DNA from 2 places in the Clostridium sp. 'deep sea' genome. Region 1 is predicted to be linked to the other one. Evidence: riboswitches for the same ligand, from Rfam matches in the RefSeq annotation. Region 1 holds a riboswitch; the other holds the start of a gene.
What was found. Region 1 has a riboswitch for lysine ahead of IMX26_RS18255 (amino acid permease). Riboswitches for the same ligand answer to the same signal wherever they lie in the genome.
Positions count from the first base shown of each region.

Region 2: it holds a riboswitch for lysine, as region 1 does, so the genes downstream of both, IMX26_RS15200 (L-erythro-3,5-diaminohexanoate dehydrogenase) here and IMX26_RS18255 (amino acid permease) in region 1, are expected to answer to the same signal.

Region 1 covers NZ_CP063353.1:1,159,259-1,166,420, reverse strand. The annotation lists gene IMX26_RS05490 (aminopeptidase) at 1-282, shown strand, start outside; gene IMX26_RS05485 (membrane dipeptidase) at 600-1,670, shown strand; gene IMX26_RS05480 (nitroreductase family protein) at 1,686-2,570, shown strand; gene IMX26_RS05475 (ribonuclease H) at 2,663-3,127, shown strand; gene IMX26_RS05470 (type II secretion system protein) at 3,482-4,420, shown strand; partial or broken gene IMX26_RS18255 (amino acid permease) at 4,584-5,920, opposite strand; lysine riboswitch at 6,035-6,212, opposite strand; gene IMX26_RS05455 (spore germination protein) at 6,498-7,162, shown strand, end outside.
Region 2 covers NZ_CP063353.1:3,260,854-3,268,015, forward strand. The annotation lists gene IMX26_RS18215 (ABC transporter ATP-binding protein) at 1-1,206, shown strand, start outside; gene IMX26_RS15180 (hypothetical protein) at 1,215-1,751, shown strand; gene IMX26_RS15185 (VanW family protein) at 1,786-2,619, opposite strand; gene IMX26_RS15190 (histidine phosphatase family protein) at 2,819-3,376, opposite strand; gene IMX26_RS15195 (sugar phosphate isomerase/epimerase family protein) at 3,576-4,358, shown strand; lysine riboswitch at 4,459-4,641, shown strand; lysine riboswitch at 4,722-4,903, shown strand; gene IMX26_RS15200 (L-erythro-3,5-diaminohexanoate dehydrogenase) at 5,068-6,102, shown strand; gene IMX26_RS15205 (hypothetical protein) at 6,102-7,124, shown strand; gene IMX26_RS15210 (hypothetical protein) at 7,108-7,162, shown strand, end outside.

The sequences.
Region 1 (7,162 bases):
GCCTTGGTTTCCTATAACTCTCCAATTTCAGAAATGGGTGTTATGTTTTATAGTACCCTTTTTGATGAAAATGCTAGTTGTCACTTTGCCTTAGGTAGAGCTTATCCTTCTTGCATAAAAGATGGTGTTAAGTTAACTGCAGAAGAAAAAGAAGCAAAAGGTGTAAACCATTCCTTAACTCATGTAGATTTTATGGTAGGGACAAAAGACCTTAGCATTATTGGTGTTGACAAAGATGGTAAAGAGATAGATATCTTTAAAAATGGGCACTGGACATTTTAGTGATAACAGTTAAATATTAATAATAATAAAGCTTGCTCAAAATAGATAATCAAAATCTATTTTAAGTGGGCTTTTTTGTATAAATAAAATCAATTATTAACTTCTTAAGTAATCTTAAAAAATTAATTGCATTACTATTTAAACAAAAACTTTCATTTTACTTGTTAATATATTTTTTATGTGATAGTTTAAAATTAATTAGATAGTAAAAAATTACTAAATAGGGGGTTTTACCAATAGAGAATTTTCAATTTAATTTAAGCTTAGAGCATGAAAAAAGGGCAAAAAAAGTTCATAATGAGGCTGTAATAGTTGACATGTTATTTCAAGGACCAATTGGTACTTATGCAATTCCTCAAACGTTAAGCGACGAGTTAGCTAAAATTGTTAATGCAAAATACCCTCATGATGAAGTAGCACAAATACGGGAGGCAGCTAGCTTAATACATAAGTGGTCATTAAATGGTAGTATGACAAAGCTTTATTTTGATTGCTGGTATGAAAGTGGGATTACTGCTGGCAACAGACAACTGGCAGTAGATAGTTTAGAGAGCATTTTACATTCTATGTGTAATGTTCAAGTTCAGTTCGATAATTTTGACTGGTTAATAAAAGCTAAAACTGTTAATGACATCATTAAAGCAAAAAAAGAGAATAAAAAAGCAGGAATTGTTACTTGCCAAAGCACCATTGGCTTTGGTAAAAATCTTAATTTATTAGATACTGTTTATGACTTTGGCTTACGAGTTGTTCAATTAACCTATAATAATCAAAACTTAGTTGGCTCTGGTTGTATGGAGCCACACGCTGGTGGCATTTCAGTTTTTGGTCAAAAATTTATTAAAAAATTAAACGAGTTAGGCATAGTAGTTGACACAGGCCATTGTAATAAACAAACCACTTTAGATGCCTGTAAATACTCGAACGCACCTGTTATAGCTAGCCATACAGCTGTAGAAAAAGTATATAAACATAACAGAGCTAAAAGTGATGATGAAATAAAAGCAATAGCCGATACGGGAGGAGTTATTGGTGTATTTGCTGTTCCGTGGTTTATAGCAGAAGACCCTCAAAATACAAGTCTAAACGATTTTATAAATCACCTCGAATATATTATTAATTTAGTTGGGGTAGACCACGTAGCAATAGGTACAGATTGGCCAATGCCCCAAACTACGTGGATGGCTACAAAGTTTAAAAAACATATTACTCATACCATAGGCTTTGCAAAAGGAGATGGACCATCTACTGAATATGTAAAAGGATTTAAGGATTATAGGCAGTTTAAAAATATAACTAGAGGCTTAGTAGCAAAAGGATATAGTGATACCAATATTAAAAAAATCCTAGGTGAAAACTGGTTAAGAGTATTTAAAGAAGTATGGTAATAAGGAGGAGTAAAAATGTATAATGAAACTAATGAGACTTTAAATTTACTGTATGAACGTGGCAGTGTGAGAGCATTTACAGACAAGCCAGTAAGTAATGAAGTATTGAAACAAATATTGCTTACTGCTAAACATGCTGCTTCTGGTGGAAATCTCCAACCAGTTAGTATAATTGTTATTACAGATAAAGCAAAAAAAGAAGAGCTAGCTAAACTACCATATTTTAAATTTGCTACTAAAGTTCCTGTACTTATGCTCTTTTGCCTTGATTTATATAGAACTAAACGCTGGGCTGAGTTAGAGCATATGGCTTATACTGCTCATAAAAGCTTTAGACATTTCTGGATAGCTTTTCAAGATGTTATGTGTCACATGCAATCTGTATGTACAGCAGCAGACTCAGTTGGCTTGGGCAGTTGTATTTACGGCACCGTGTTAGAGTGTTTTTATGAGTTAAAAGAATTATTTAATTTACCTAATCAAGTAATGCCAATTAACCTTGTAAGTTTTGGTTATCCTAAACAAAAGCCCAGCATTAAACACAAATTAGAGCTAGATATGTTATGCCATATGAACGAGTATGAATATAAATCAGATAAAGATTTCTTAAATAAGATATATCAAAAGTTTGATAAGGACTTAGAGCTTAAACAGGAGTATTTATCTGAAATACACCGTGTTTGTAATAATGTAGAGGGCAAACAGTTTGCTGATGAAGCTGTTAGTTATTTAAAGCAACGAGGTAGTATTCCTCAAGTATGTAGATATTATGGTTATAAAAAATATAATGCAGATATTATGGCAAATCACAATTTACATTACACTCAAGTATTAAAGAATTTTGGCTTTGATATACTTGAGAAACATGATTTCTCAGGTAAATCAGCACCTAACTCTTAATAATTAATAAGTCAATTATTATAACTAGTTAAGCAATTATTTTTAAGATATAATGTAATTAGAAATAATTATTAATGAAAATGAGGCATATTATGAATAAAATAGAGGCCTATTGTGATGGTGGCTGTAGAAATAATCAGGCTAACAGTAATGTTGGTGGTTGGGGAGTATTATTGCAGTATCAAGGGCACGTAAAAGAATTGCGTGGTGGTGCTGTAAATACAACTAATAATATTATGGAGCTAACATCGTGTATTAAGGCTTTAGAGGCAATTAAAAAAAAATCAATACCCGTAAGTATTTTTTCTGATAGTGCCTATGTAGTTAATGCCTTTAAGCAAGGCTGGATAACTAATTGGAAAAAAAATGGTTGGATTAATTCTAAAAAAGAGCCCGTAAAAAATAAAGAATATTGGTTTAAACTACTTGAGTTAATAGAAAAATTTGAGAGAGTAGAGTTTATTAAAGTTAAGGGTCATTCTACAAATGTTGGTAATAATAGAGCAGATGAATTAGCCAATATTGCCATGGATGAGGTTCTAACCAATAATAATTAAAACTTAAAATAATAGCAATAATTGTAGTGGCAGGCCTTGGTGTCTGCCTTAATTATTGGTAAAAAAGTTTCAACTCTACAAAGGTACAGTAATAAATTAGATAATCTTTTAGTTTAAAATAATCTAAATACCGATATTTTTAACCAGCTACATTTTAAACTGTAAATATTTAAATTAGCAAAGTGTTTAGAATATAAAGTGATTTTTTATTATGTTTATTAAGATTATATAAAATATTTAATAAAGAAAAAAATATTTTAAAAAGTGTTGTAATTATAAATAAAATTATTATAATTCTAGTAGATACTTTTTTAATTTCATAATTGTAATTATTTACTTAGGGGATAATGTAGCATGAAAAAAGATAAAGGATTTACCTTGTGTGAGTTAATAGCTGTACTTGCTATCTTAACAGTAGTGGTTAGTATAGTAGCACCTAAAATATTTAAGACTATTAGTAACAATAAAAGGATTGTATGTCTATTAAATCGAGATCAAATAGTAAAAAATTATAGATTGCAAAAGATTTTAACACCAAATCTTAGCTTTGAAACCTATTATAAAAATATAAATGACTATTTTACAAAAGAAGTTAGTTGTCCACATGGATATGATTTTACATTTTCAGATAATAAACTTATATGTCCTGTGCATGGTGCTGTTTATTTAAGTGTAACTAACGAAGAATATATTTACTACAATTTTTTTGATAGCAGTTTTAATCAATCACTCATTGAGAATATAATATTTCATGAGTTAGATGACTGGGATTTTACACATCATAATGGAAATGTTTTTTATACTAATAATTCAGTAGGTCAGAATAGATTTTTTTTAGAAAATAGCTTAGAGAGCTATAAAATAACTAGCAATGTTATTTTAAGTGGTGAAAATGGTTATGGAATATTTTTTGATTCGGTAACAGATAATGATGCTAAAGATGACGGCTATATTTTTCAGTTTGACTATGGTTATGATAATGGTATGTTTATTTTTAGAAAAAGAACAAATGGACATGAACACGCTCCCTTTATAAAAATAGATCCCCTTGATGTTTATGAGAGTTTTGATGAAAATAGTTATTGGAACACGGAGCATAAAGTTGAAGTTGAGGTTTTAAAAATTAGCGATACCGAAAAAAGGGTTAAGGTATATATAGATAACAAGGAAATAACCGAAAATAAAGTTGTAGTAATAAATACCCTAAACAGTAATGTAAAATACTTTGGTTTTAGAACATGGGGAAGTAGTAGAGTGTATATAAGGGATATACGTATTGACAGACTATATTAAAAGAAATTAAAAAGTGATCGGCTAAATGCGACCACTTTTTGCTATAGTAAGGTCCATAAACCTGATGTTAAAAAAAAAGGGTCGTGGAGGGCTATTGTACACTTTTAGGAGGTACTTTGAAAAGGAAATATCCACAACCCTAAAAATCAAAGACACTTGTTCGTTAATCTGCAATCTTAAACTCTACGTTTGTAACACACTCACTCTTACGTTGAAACCACAAATACACTGGTATGCCTAACACTGGCACAACTAAACCCAATAATGAAGATTTAAAATCGTTTATTAGGGTGTTTAGTAACAGTGCTACATTAATCATAAGTACTAATATTGGAACTAGAGGATATCCCCAAACTTTATAGGGGCGTTTTAAATTAGGTTGTTTCCTTCTTAAAATAAATAGTCCTGCAATAACCATAGTCGAAAATACCATGCCTGTAAAAATAACTAAGGTTGTTAATTGCGAAAAAGTTCCACTTAAAATTAAAACTATTGATAAAACTGCTGAAATAATTAATGAGGTTACTGGTGTACCAAATTTAGGGTGTATGGTGGCTAGTTGTTTAAAAAATAAGCCATCTCGTGACATAGCATAATACGAACGAGGAAAAGCCAAAACACAGCCATTGGTTGAGCCTAAAATAGATATTAAAGCTCCCCCTGTAATAACGATACCCCCAATACCACCAAATAGAGTTTTTGCTGCATCGCTGCTGGCGTATTAGAATTTATAATACTAGCTACAGGCAATACCCTTAGTAAGGCAATATTAAATAACGCATATAAAAGAGTAACACCACCTATCCCAATAACCATAGATAGTGGTAAATTACGCTCTGGATTTTTAATTTCTTCTGCTATGGTAGTAACGTTTGCCCAACCATCAAATGCCCATAAAGCAGCAATTAAAGCCAGACCAAAAGCACTTGCAGTTGACCCTAAAGAGCCTTGAGGTAAAAGTGGACTAAACTCAGCCGAGGTACCAAACATTAAACCAAAAGCAATTATGGCTACAATAGGAATTACCTTGGCAACTGTAAATACTTTTTGAACCCAGGCACCTTGTTTAACACCAATTATATTTATAGCAGTTAAAAAAATTACAGCAAAAATACTTAATAATTTAACACCTAAAGCAGATATATTTAAAAAGAAATTAGCATAGCTTGCAAAGGCTACTGCTAAAGCAGCTATAGAGCCTGGACCACCAACTAAAAATCCTGTCCACGTACTTAAAAATCCCCATATGGGTCCAAAGGCTTCTTTTAAATAAACATAACTTCCTCCACACTTAGGCATTGCAGCACCTAGCTCAGCATAACAAAGACCAGAAACAAGAGAAATAATACCAGCAACAAGCCATACCATTAACGCCATACCAGGAGCTCCAGCTCTATTAAAAACAAAAGTTGGAATAAAAAATATTCCTGAACCTATCATAATTCCTATAATAATAGTTATTGCATCAAATAAACCTAATTCTCTGCGTAATTTATTCATAGCTACCTCCAAATGATTTTGTTTTAAAAATGGAAACAAAAAAGACGTATAACAAGAGATACACTTGTTATACGTCTACAAAAAACCTTTGTAAAGACTGTCACAGTCAATCTCCCCCTCAATAGCGCTCCGTAACTAAAAAAATAATTACGACAGTGTTAAGTCTCTTAAACTTAACCCCAGTAAACAAACTTTGGCAGCTTTTTTACTTCGGCAAAAGACCCTTTTTTATTACCTCAACGATGCCTTTCTAAGTAATAATACTAATGACTTTTGCTCCTCTAGACGGGATAGCGCGATATTTAATTTAAACATACTGTAATTTAGTTAAGGTACTACTTAACTCTAATATTTTCAGTACATTGAAAGCTAATTTAGCATATATTCTTTAATGTGTCAACATAAATCAGTGAAATGAAACTACATAAAAGATTGTAGGAGATTAACAAAATAATATATTTTAATAGATTTTCTTACTTAATGCTTTATTAAAATTGCTGTAATAATAATATTTTGATCTATATTTGGAAACCTTATTATAGATACATATTAAAATTAGAATTAGGAGAAATTACCCATGTTAAAGTGGATTAAAAATAAATATAAACAGCAAATAGAGAGTATGCCAAGTCATGATAAATCAAAAACTGACCCAAGATTAGAGCGGCAAATTGCTAAAAGCTTATTTGTTAATCAAAAACGACTAGAACATATTTTAGGTGATAGTGATGACATTATTTATAGAAATTTAACCATTAACATAGATCAGCCGATAGCTGCAATGTTAATTTACATTAGGGGACTCATAAAAAAAGATACTATTAATGAAAACATCTTAAAACCACTAATGTATGAATATACTCAAAGCACAGATGATAAATTGTCTAATTCAAATGAGGAGAGTATTTTTGAATTTTTACAAAATAATATGTTGACTGTAGGCTGCCTTACTCCTGTAACTACTTATCAAGATATATTAAGCTCAATATTTAGTGGTAATACAGTATTGATAATTAACGGAGAACATGAAGCAATTTCTATGTATAGTAAAGGCTGGGATAAAAGAGGTGTTACTGAACCCCAAAACGACATTAGTATAAGGGGTTCACACGAGGGGTTTACTGAGAGTATAAGAACAAATACCGCCATGATTAGGCGTAGAATAAAAAACCATAATTTACGATTTGAATCATTTACCTTAGGTAGGTACTCAAAAACTAAAGTCTGTTTAGCATATATCAA
Region 2 (7,162 bases), 1.7 Mb from region 1:
CCAGATTTAGAGACTGACACTCAGCGTGAGCTATATGCTATACCGGGTACGCCACCTAATATGTTGTTTCCTCCTAAAGGTGATGCTTTTGCAGCCCGAAACCAGTTTGCCTTAAAACTAGACTTTGAGGAGCAACCACCTGAATTTAAAGTTTCTAATACCCATGTTGCTAGCACTTGGTTAATGCATCCTAAGGCGCCAAGTGTAACTAAAAAAGACTTTATAAATAATAATGAGAGTTATCAAAGTGGTGAGTTTGGAAAAGGATCAACAATTGATTACAATAATAAGGTTCTTGAGGTAAAGGGATTAAAACAATACTTTACTAGTGGTACAGGTAAACGCAAAATTACAGTTAAAGCAGTAGATGATGTTAGCTTTGATATTTTTAAAGGCGAAACATTTGGTTTAGTAGGCGAATCTGGTTGTGGTAAAACTACCACAGGTAGAGGGATAATTAGACTTTACCAGCCTACAGCTGGAGAGGTTATTTTTAGAGGTAAAAATATTGCAGCTAAAATGTCGGACAAAGAGCGCAGAAACGCTACCCGTGGTATTGAGATGATTTTTCAAGACCCCGTAGCATCATTAAACCCTCGTATGACTGTAAAAGAGATTATAGGCGAAGGTTTACGAATTAATAGATTATGTACTTCTGAAGAAGAGATGATGGACATGATTTATAAAATGCTTGATGTAGTAGGTTTAACAAAAGAGCATGCCTCAAGATATCCACATGAATTCTCGGGTGGGCAAAGACAGCGTATTGGTGTTGCCAGAGCTTTAATAACTAATCCAGAGGTAGTTATTGCAGACGAGCCAGTTTCTGCTCTTGATGTATCGGTGCAAGCTCAGGTTTTAAATCTAATGAATCGTATTAAGAAAAAGCTAGGTTTATCAATCTTATTTATTGCCCATGACTTATCTGTAGTAAAGTATTTTTCGGATAGAATTGGGGTAATGTATTATGGAAAATTAGTAGAGGTTGCTGATGCTAATGAGCTCTATAAAAATCCTTTACATCCATACACAAAATCATTATTATCAGCTATACCTCATCCTAATCCAGAGTATGAGAAAAAGCGTAAACACATTAATTATAGTGCATCTATGCATAAGTATGGTAAAAATGAGGAAGTTAGCTTAGTAGAAGTTTCTAAAGGACACTTTGTTAGATGTTCAAAAGCAGAGAGACAAAAATACTAATGCCTAAAGTGTTTAAAAAAAGAGGTTTAGTAATACTTATAGTACTTATTCTTTTAGGGATTTTTGCGGCACTATATATGCAATTAAATCTTTACAAAGGTGATAACCTAAGAACTTGGTCATCCTATGAATTAAGAATGGGTAAGGGTGAAATAGTCAAGCAAAAAGAAAGGCTATTTTTACCGCTTTATACTATGTTACTAGCCTTAATAGGCTATGTTGGATACTCTATATTTGAGCTTTTTGTAGGAGTTCACTCCTACTACAAAACTTCAAGATTTTTATTGATGATAGCAACTTATGCAGTAGCAGCTGTATATTTATTTAAAGGTTATTATGTGATTGCCCTAGCTCAGTCTATAACAGGCAAAACAGCCGAATATGTTATTGGCTTTAATAAACTTATGGGACCTGTTGCAGTTGTTATACTCTTAATGGGAATAAACTATTTCATAAAAAAAAGAAACCTTAAACAAAGAGAAAATATCTCAATTGATAATGAACGTTATAATGTATTAAAAGCAATACTAAATAAAAAAAGATAAAAAACAGGACTCGATCTTTCGAGTCCTGTTTAAATTACTCTATAATCTTAATTTTATCTTTTGCTATAAACTTGCTATCATACATAACTAACGAGTTATTCTCTAAAATAAACTCTTCGCTTACTATATTGCCGGTAGTTTTGTTAATGGCTTTTTTAAAAATCTTATTGTGTCTGTAATACTTATTTTTTAACTTCATAAAGTAATGCTCTTTTTCTACAACATGATAACTTAAATTTAACTCTTGATCACTGCGTAGCTCTCCACATAAATGCTTATCTGTAGTGTAGGTTATTAACTGAAAGCTTTTATCGGTATTATTTATAAACTGATAGTCTTTATAGTTATACATAATGGAGGTGCCTGTGCCAAAGGGTATTTGTCTGCCATAATCCGGAAACATATCTAGCTGGTTATGGTGATGATGTTCTATTATTTGTAAGGGGCTATGTAGAATCATCCAGTGAATTAAGTTTGTAAATTGACACATACCTCCAGCAATGCCTTTACTAATATTATTGCCTTTAATAATTAAGCCTTCTTTATAACCTTTTTTAGCTGTACAGTTACCTACTAGTTTCCAAAAAGAAAATATTTGATTTGGTTTTATAACAATGCCAGTTATGCTTGGAGTGGCTAAAGCTAAATTAACTGCTTTATTTTCTTGCAGTTGCATATCCACATTACCTAATTTTCGCCTTATAAGTGATTTATGTTTATAAACAATTTGTGGTAATTTTTCAGTGTTATAATTGTTAGCATACAGTTTGCTTTTGGATAACCAAAGCAGTTTTCTTAAAAAGATACCTTTATACTGTGATATTTTATAGGTGATAGGATGTAATTGACAAAATAATTTTCGTGGCATAGTTATACTAACCTCTTATAGTTATTAATAATTAGCAAAATATACTTAAATTGTAACATTATAATTGATTATACGCTAGAATTTCTTTTAGCAATTAGCATACAAAGCTTATATAGTCAGTGTATAGAGACAAAAAAACACGAGCGAACCCATTTTTGAGTATGCCGTGCTTTACAAGTTAAAGAAATTTAGCTGATTATTACTTACTAAACTCTACTACCGTACAATTATCTATAATATAACTAAAAAACTCTTCGTCAGTAATTTCTCTATTAAAGTACCTATTAACAGCTTTACTTACAAAGCCATGAGCAACAATTAATACCTTTTTTTCTTTATGTTTTTCACTTATTCTATCTAATGCTGCAAATACCCTATCTTGAACCTCTTGAGCAGATTCTCCCTCATGAATGGCTTGGGTAAACGATGAATTAAGGCCCTGTTTCCAACGTTCAGGGTATTTAGCTTGGCTTTCTTCTCTTGTAAGTCCTTCATATAAACCAACACATATTTCACGCAAATCACTATCGGTTTCAAGGGGTAAATTTAAGTACTTGTTTATAATATTAGCAGTTTGCTGGGCTCTTTTTTGAGATGAAGCTACAATAATATCAATATCTAAATTTTTTAGAATTTCACCAACTTGTTGTGCTTGCTGTTTTCCAAGTTCACTCAACTCAACATCTAAGCTTCCAGCATATCTTTTTTGAGCGTTATATATAGATTGGCCATGTCGAACAAAATATAATTTTTTCATAGTTCACCTCTTATTTATTTTGCTTTAATTCTAACATATTTGCATAAATATATTGAGAGAAATACCTAAAATATTAGCTGAAAATTTTAGTTGCTAAAAATCTCTAAAACATTTATTAAATGAAAATTATTATTCATAGAATGATTATATAATATGTGATAAGCTAAACATATAAAATAAAAGAATCGAGGAGGATAAAGTGAATAACATTTTTATTCAACCACGTGTAGAAACTTATACAGAGTACTTAAACTTAGCCAACACTAGCGGGTTGTCATTTGAACTCGGTGACTTTGCATCTCCTGCTGTGTTAAATGATATAACAGAATATAATTACCGAAAAGATTTTTATAAACATCATTTAAAACAATTTAGCAGCAATATTAGTTTACATGGAGCCTTTTTTGATATTATTGTTGCCAGTACTGATTTAGCTATTAAAAGAGCTTCGCGTGAAAAGGTTCGTATTGGTTTAGAAACCGCCAAAGAATTAGGCGCAAGTTCTATTGTTTTTCACTCTGGTTTTAACTCAATTATTAAAAATCCAAAATATAAAGATAATTGGTTACAAGCTGCTTTGTTTTGGAGCCAAATGGCCAATGAATATGAGCTAGAAATTTTGCTAGAAAATGTTTGGGATTTAAATCCGCAAAATCTTTCAGAATTGTTAACGAATATTAATTTAGACAATGTTAATATATGCCTTGATATTGCTCATATAAATGTCTTTTCTCAAGAGACAATTGAAAACTGGTTTAACGTGTTAGGAGATAAAATAACCTATATACACTATAGCGATAATAAAAGTGATTATGATGCCCACTTAGCCATTGGCGAAGGAGATATAGACTGGCATATAGTAAACAATTGTATAAAAAAACTAAGCCATAAACCCAGAGTTGTTTTGGAAGTAAGTGGTTGTGCAGAGATTAATAAATCATTAAAATATTTAACTAAAAACAAAATATATCCATATAATTAAGTAGCTCACAATAAATTAAACGAACTGCTAAAAATAATAAAAAAAACTTGCAGGATTCAGGTAAATACTGTAGAATTTATAGTAGGTAAAAACTTAATATTGCGTATATAGAGGAGCAGTTTATTAGGTAGTTTAAGAGTGGAAAGGTACGTAATGCCAATATCTTAAATGAAGGTATAAATTGCCGAAAGGTATTATTTATTACGGAGTAATACACTTGGGAGTTAGGTGCACATAATTTAACTACTGTCATATCCAAATGATATGAGGCGCTATTCAGTAATTTCAGCTGAATGGTGCTTTTTGTTTTAAAGTTACAATGGTAGCTTACATAAAAATAAAAACATCGCTAAATAATTTAATAATGTACATAGAGGTGCAATTTTCATGGTAGTTAGTAACTGTTAAGAGTAGAAACACTCGTATTACTAATAAAGGGGAAAGTTGCCGAAAGATACCATTAGTTTTCTTAATACTATCTTGGTAGTTATGCCTACATAACATAACTACTGTCATATCAAAGTATATGATGCGCTATTCGGTGTGTATTTTTTCATGCTGAATAGCGTTTTTTACTAAACTATGATATGAAGCGCTATTCAGTGAAATAATACTGAATAGCGCTTGTTTCTTTATGTATTGTTAAGTTATGAGGCAACAATTTGCTTTAGCAGATTGCTTAATTTAGCTATTAAATGGAGGGGTAAGAATGAAAGCATGCAAATTTGGAACTCATCGAGTATTAGAACCTAAGGGAGTTTTGCCACAACCGGCTTGGAAAATCGATAATACTATGGATCTTTATGATAATGAAATATTAATAAATGTAAAGACCCTAAATATTGATTCAGCTAGTTTTACTCAAATAAAACAACAAGCCAATGGCAACGAACAAGAAATTGCCAAAATTATGTTAGATACTGTAGCTAAAAGAGGAAAACACCATAACCCAGTAACAGGCTCTGGTGGTATGTTAATTGGTACTGTCGAGAAGATTGGTAATAAGCTACAGGGTAAAACCGACCTAAAGATTGGAGACAAACTTGCAACATTAGTTTCATTATCTTTAACTCCATTACAAATTACTAAAATAAAGAAAATAAAAGTAGATACAGATCAAGTAGATATCGAAGGCAAAGCTATTCTTTTTGAGAGTGGAATATATGCCAAATTACCTACCGATATGCCTGAAAAACTAGCTTTATCAGTATTAGATGTTGCTGGTGCACCTGCTCAGGTTGCTCGATTAGTACAGTCTAATCAAAGCGTATTAGTAGTTGGAGCAGCAGGCAAATCTGGTTTGTTATGTTTACACGAAGCTAAAAAAAGAGTTGGTATTGCAGGTAAAGTAGTAGCTTTGTGTTATAGCCAAGCTGGTGCTGATGAAGTAGCTAAACTTAATTTAGCAGATGAAATCATCATTTGTGATGCTACCAATGCAGTAGCTATGATGAATGAAGTTGCTAGAGTTACCAATAACGAAATGATTGACGTTACTATAAATTGCGTAAATGTACCCAATACAGAAATGGGTTCAATTATGGCGACTAAAGAAGATGGCACAATTTATTTCTTTAGTATGGCTACATCTTTTACAGCTGCCGCTTTGGGAGCTGAGGGTGTAGGTAGAGATGTACAAATGATTATTGGAAATGGTTATTGTAAAAACCATGCTGACATTGCTATTCAAGTATTACGAGAAAATAAAGAGCTACGTAAACTTTACGAAAAGCGTTATGCCTAATGAAATTTATTGACCTTTTACCTCGCACAAACAATATAACAATAGCAATATCAGGGCTTAATAAAAATGCAGGAAAAACGGTAGTTCTTAATAAGTTAATTGACGACGCGGTTGCCATAGGTAAAACACTTGCCATTACCTCAATAGGCTATGATGGTGAAAAAACTGACATGTTGGATGGCCACCAAAAACCTCAGATATATGTACCATCAGGTACTATTGTGGCAACCGCATCCTCTTTAATAGAAAAAACAAATTTAGATTTAGAAATTATAGCAGCTACAGGACAATATACACCGTTAGGTGAGGTGTATATTGTGCGTTATCATCAACACGGTTATTGTGAAATTGTAGGTCCCTCATCCTTAAACGGGTTAATTAAAGCCAAAGATATCATGTGTAAATACGCAGATATTGTAATTGTGGATGGTGCTTTAAATAGAATCTCACAAATGTCACCCAAGCTTTGTGATGCAGCATTTTTTGCTGTTGGTGGTAACGATAATATTGGTAACTTAGTAACAAAAGTCAGAGACCAATTTAAACTATTTAATATTCCAAAAGTGTCTCATGACATAAAAAATATAGTTTATGAGTTAATAAAAGAAAATCAATGTGCTTTAATATCACAAAAAAATGTTGTTACAAAAATAGAAAATCAAGATGTACTTAATAAGGGTGTTAATAAGAATCACTATGTTTTTTATAATGGGGCAATTACCTTTTCGGTATTAAAAGCGCTTAATAGCAAATACAAAGCAATAATTATTCCAGATACAAGCAATGTATTTGTACCACCTAAATTACTTCATAGTTTAACAAATAAGGGTCTTAAACTATATGTAGGTAATAAAATGCCACTAACGGCAATTACCTTAAATCCTCAAAACACTAAACAAAGTCCCTTAGATATTCTTAAACTGGGTTGTAGAGTAAGTGCTGTATGTCCTACCTTACCAGTTGTAGATGTAGTAACATCTCTATATTTTAAAGGAGGTGCGCTTTTTGGAAAATTGGACTAAAAACTTAGTAACCCAAGACTTTAATTATGTTTATTCAC